Regions from separate parts of the Mycolicibacterium llatzerense genome, predicted to be linked through region 2. Evidence: riboswitches for the same ligand, from Rfam matches in the RefSeq annotation. Region 2 holds a riboswitch; the other holds the start of a gene.
The links. Region 2 has a riboswitch for cobalamin ahead of A7G45_RS09545 (CbtB domain-containing protein). Riboswitches for the same ligand answer to the same signal wherever they lie in the genome.
Positions count from the first base shown of each region.

Region 1: another riboswitch for cobalamin. It lies ahead of A7G45_RS04825 (ABC transporter substrate-binding protein); the one in region 2 lies ahead of A7G45_RS09545 (CbtB domain-containing protein).

Region 1 is NZ_LXOV01000001.1:929,376-931,754, forward strand. Features, by position in the region: gene A7G45_RS04825 (ABC transporter substrate-binding protein) at 1-869, opposite strand, end outside; cobalamin riboswitch at 936-1,120, opposite strand; gene A7G45_RS04830 (TetR/AcrR family transcriptional regulator) at 1,150-1,749, opposite strand; gene A7G45_RS04835 (glycoside hydrolase family 3 N-terminal domain-containing protein) at 1,775-2,379, opposite strand, start outside.
Region 2 is NZ_LXOV01000001.1:1,942,244-1,944,622, forward strand. Features, by position in the region: gene clpC1 (ATP-dependent protease ATP-binding subunit ClpC) at 1-614, shown strand, start outside; adenosylcobalamin (AdoCbl) riboswitch at 672-817, shown strand; gene A7G45_RS09545 (CbtB domain-containing protein) at 820-1,047, shown strand; gene A7G45_RS09550 (CbtA family protein) at 1,061-1,969, shown strand; gene A7G45_RS09555 (YbjQ family protein) at 2,028-2,379, shown strand, end outside.

The DNA of each region.
Region 1 (2,379 bases), 1.0 Mb from region 2:
GCGGCCGGATCGGTTTCGAGGAACTTGATCTTGGCGGCGACGCTGTCGCCGTCGTCGCCTCGGGTGAGGTCGGCGAGGACCAGCACGTCTGGGTCGCGTTGCAGGATGGCCTCCCACGAAATCTCCGGCCACAGCTGCCGGCTGTCGGCGAACGCATTGCGCGCCCCAACCGCGGTGGTGATGATGCCCGGCGCCCCGCAGCAGCCCGCGATGTACGGGGTCCTGGTACCGGCGTACCACCACATCAGGGAGACGCCGCCTGCGTCGAGTCCGCTGGTCGCGGTCGCCATCCGCGTACGCAGCGACGAGACCAGATTGTCGCCGCGCTCGGGCACACCGAATATCTTTGCGATGTCCCCGATTTCGGCATACATGTCATCGAGCGTCAACGCGCGCTGCTGTGCGGCATCCTGACCACCGCACTCGCTCGACGACTGGTACGTCGGCACGCCGAGGCGCTCGAAGCGATCCCGTGGGGCCACGCCCTGGTCGGTGAACGACCAGTCGAACGTCGCGTAGACGAAGTCGGGCTTCTCCTTCAGCACCCGTTCGAACGACGGGAAATCCCGGCTCAGCACAGGCACTTTGGCGTTGTCGGCGGCGAGGTCGGGGCGCACGGCGTCGCTCCATGATGCGGTGCCGGCCATGCGATCGGCGAGGCCGAGCGACAGCAGCAGTTCGCTGGCCGGCTGGTTGATCGAAACCGCGCGCTGCGGCGCCGATTTCACCGTCACCTGGCGTCCGCAGTTCTCGAGCGTGACGGGATAGCCGCCGGTGCCGGCAGCAGCGGACTCCACGGCCGGCGGACCGCCACAGGAGCAGACGAGCGAAACAACCAGTGAGACAAGCACAATGGTGCGGACAAACACGGCGGGGCCTTCCGATCCGGGACTCTGGTCGCGGAGTCCATCCGTGGGGGTCCTCGCGCCGCCAGGCCACGAGAGCCCGAGCCAGCAGGTCTTCGGACTCGGGATCATCCAGCCGGAGCGCCTTCCCAGCCCGCGTGGGGCCAGTGGCCGTTGCTCCGCCTGTCCTCCTCACCGCTGCGCGTCAGTTCCGGGTTCACACCGGATTCCCTGACCCAACCGCGTTGGGTTCGACTGGCTCAAGCGGACCATACCAGCGCCGATGGGGTCACCGCCCTGGCGACTAAGGCTCCGCGCGCTTGCCCTTCAGGCCGCGCCAGAAGAGGTTGATCATCAGCTCGGTGGCGTCGTTGACATCGGTATCACCGGCACTGACGCGCGACGCGATGGCCTCACCCGCACCCACCAGGGCCACGGCCATCATCTCGAAGTCGCTGTCCGGCTCCGGGTTTCGCGTACCCGCACTGAGCAGCCGGGCCACCAGATCGATGATCTTCTCGCGGCCCTCGCGCACCGTGTGGGCGAAGGCCTGCGAGCTGGTGGCCTGCGTGTAGAGCACGATCCAGGACGCCCGGTTGCGGTCGATGTACGTCATAAACGACAGCACCGCGTTGCGCAGCAGGTCGCGTGGACTCTGCGCGAAGTTGATGTCGGCGCGGACGGTGTCGACGAAGCGCGTCAGCTCCCGATCCAGGCACGCGGCGAACAGCTCTTCCTTCGAGCCGTAATAGAGGTACAGCATCGGCTTGGAAATCTCGGCTTGCGCGGCGATCGCGTCCATCGAGGTCTCGTGATAGCCGTTCACCGAGAACATCTGCACGGCAGCGTCGAGCATCTGCTGTTCACGGACGGCCCGCGGCAGCCGCTTGGTTCCTCCTGCCATCAGAACAGGGTATTCAACGCGCAGCTCACTTCACGCATTTGGCGCCCGGCCCCTTCATGGCCGCCACCCGAAGGACCGACTTGTCGACCTGCGCCTGGTCCAGCTGCCCGGCCTGCGCGGCCGCTTCCAGCTTGTCCAGCACGTCGGGAATGCCGTCGGTGGTGATCCACAGGGCGACATCGGCGCCGGCCTGGAGCGCCTTGAGCGCCGCGTCGGCGACGCCGAAGTGCTGCGTGATGGCCGCCATGCCGGTCAGATCGTCGGTGAACACCACGCCGTCGAACGGCGGGCCGCCGTACTCGCCGCTGCGCAGCAGGTCGTAGGCGGGCTTGCTCAGGCTCGCGGGGTCGTCGCCGAGCGTCAGTCCGGGCACCTGCAGGTGGCCGACCATCACCGCGACGGGCTGCTGCGTCGTCAACGTCCGGTAGGGCACCAGGTCGTTGTCCTTCAGCGCCGCCAGCGGCGGGGTCTTCACGCCACCGGTGTGCGAGTCGCCCGAGCCGTGCCCGTGACCGGGGAAGTGCTTGAGCACCGGAACGAGCCCCGCCTCGCGCAGGCCCGCGGCATACGCGCCGGCGTACTCGGTCACCTTCTGCGGGTCCGAACCGAAGGAGCGGTCGCCGATCACCT
Region 2 (2,379 bases):
GCCTCCTGCAGGTCCTCGAAGACGGCCGCCTGACCGACGGTCAGGGTCGCACCGTCGACTTCAAGAACACCGTGCTGATCTTCACCTCGAACCTCGGTACGAGCGACATCAGCAAGGCGGTTGGCCTCGGCTTCACCTCCGGTGGCGGCGAGAACAACTACGAGCGCATGAAGCTCAAGGTGCACGACGAGCTGAAGAAGCACTTCCGCCCGGAGTTCCTGAACCGTATCGACGACATCATCGTGTTCCACCAGCTGACGCAGGACGAGATCGTCCAGATGGTGGAGCTGATGATCGCCCGGGTCGGCAAGCAGCTCAAGGCCAAGGACATGGAGATGGAGCTGACGCCGAAGGCGAAGGCGCTCCTGGCCCGTCGCGGTTTCGATCCGGTGCTCGGTGCGCGGCCGCTGCGTCGCACCATCCAGCGCGAGATCGAGGACCAGCTCTCGGAGAAGATTCTCTTCGAAGAGGTCGGCCCCGGTCAGCTGGTCACCGTGGATGTCGAGAACTGGGACGGCGAGAGCGCCAACACCGAGGACGCGAAGTTCACGTTCGCCGGACGTCGCAAGGAATCGGCCGACCTGGCCGAGGCCGCGGCCACTGCCGCCGAATAACGGATCACGAAAAATACCCTCCCCGAACTTCGGGGAGGGTATTTTTCGGTGGGGGTGTATCTTGATCCCGGTATGACGGGGCATGGAAGCCGGTGAGAATCCGGCACGGTTGCGCCACTGTGAAGCCCCCCGGGGTGAGTCAGATCTTTCGCCGTCGTACAAAACCGAACACGTAGGGGCGCGTGACCCCATAGGAGGTTTGACCATGACGAGCAGTGCAGTTTCGAAGACTGGGCTGGTTTCCGCCGAGGCCCACCGGGCACTCTCGGCCACTCGGGTAGCGGTGCTGCTGGGTGTGACGATCTTTCTGGCGGTGCTGGCGTACTACCTGGTCGGTGTCGACGAGGGCATGATGTCGATGTTCGGCAAGACCGTCGTGGTCCACGAGTGGGTGCACGACTCGCGGCACTTCCTCGGCTTCCCCTGCCACTGATTCAGGGGACCTTGTGGAAATCCGCGTCATCGGGCGCGGAGCCCTCGCCGGTCTGATCGCCGGCATTCTGGGGTTCCTGGTTGCCCGCATTTTTGCTGAACCCGCCATCGACAAGGCCATCGACTACGAGTCGGGTCGCATGGATGTGCTCTCGACCATTCACACCGCCATGGGCCATCCGGTCGAGCCGGACGGACCGGAGCTGTTCAGCCGCTCCATCCAGTCGGGTATCGGTGCGGCCACCGGCATCATCGCCTTCTCGGTGGCGATGGGTGCGCTGGTCGCCGTCGCCTATCTGGTGCTGCACGGCCGCTTCAAAGTGCGGCCACTGGTGCTGGGCTGGGCTATCGCCGGCTTCGGTTTCCTCGGCGTGTACCTGCTGCCGTTCGTGAAGTATCCAGCGAACCCGCCGGCCATCGGCCACGAGTTCACCATCGAGACCCGGGGCTTCCTGTACCTGGGCATGGTGTGGGGATCGCTGACCTTGCTGGGGCTCGCGGTGTTCGCCGCGCGCAAGCTGTCCGCGAAGGTCGGCTGGGCACGCGCGGTCGGGACCGCGGTGCTCGGGTTCTTCGTGGTGTTCGGCGGCCTGCTGGCGGCGCTGCCGTCGCTCGGGGATCTGGCCGCCAACGTCGAGCACTCCGGCGAACTCGGCTTTGCGCGCGCCGCAACCGAGACACCGCAACCCATCACCAACACCTTCACCACGCCGGTGACCATCGACGGCAAGGTCTACGCCCCCGGGCAGCTGATCTACCCGGGCTTCGACGCCGACCTGCTGTGGAAGTTCCGGTGGTACTCGCTGCTCGATCAGGCACTGATCTGGGCGGTCATCGGGCTGGTGTTCGGCGGGCTCGTCGAGCGTTATCTCGGTGGGGCGAAGAAGGCCGTGCCCGCACAGGATGTGGCAGCAGCCGTCTGACGATTCCGGTTGCTGCGCACTACAGTTCGAGGCGTACCGACCAACGAAAGGCTGCAGCATGCTGGTTGTCACGACGAATGACCTGCCCGGGTGGGAGATTCAGCGAGTCTGCGGTGAGGTGTTCGGCCTTACCGTCCGGTCCCGGAACGCCTTCGCGCAGATGGGTGCCGGCTTCAAGGCGATGTTCGGCGGCGAGCTGCAGGGCATGACCAAGAACCTGGCCGAGAGCCGCAACGAGGCCATGGGCCGGCTCCTCCAGGAGTGTCAGGCCCGCGGCGGCAATGCCATTGTCGCGATGCGGTTCGACACCACCGAGATCGGTGATGTGTGGACCGAGATCTGCGCGTATGGCACTGCGGTGCAGGCGGTTCCGGTCACCGATGCCGCTCGCTACACGGCGCAGCAGCTGG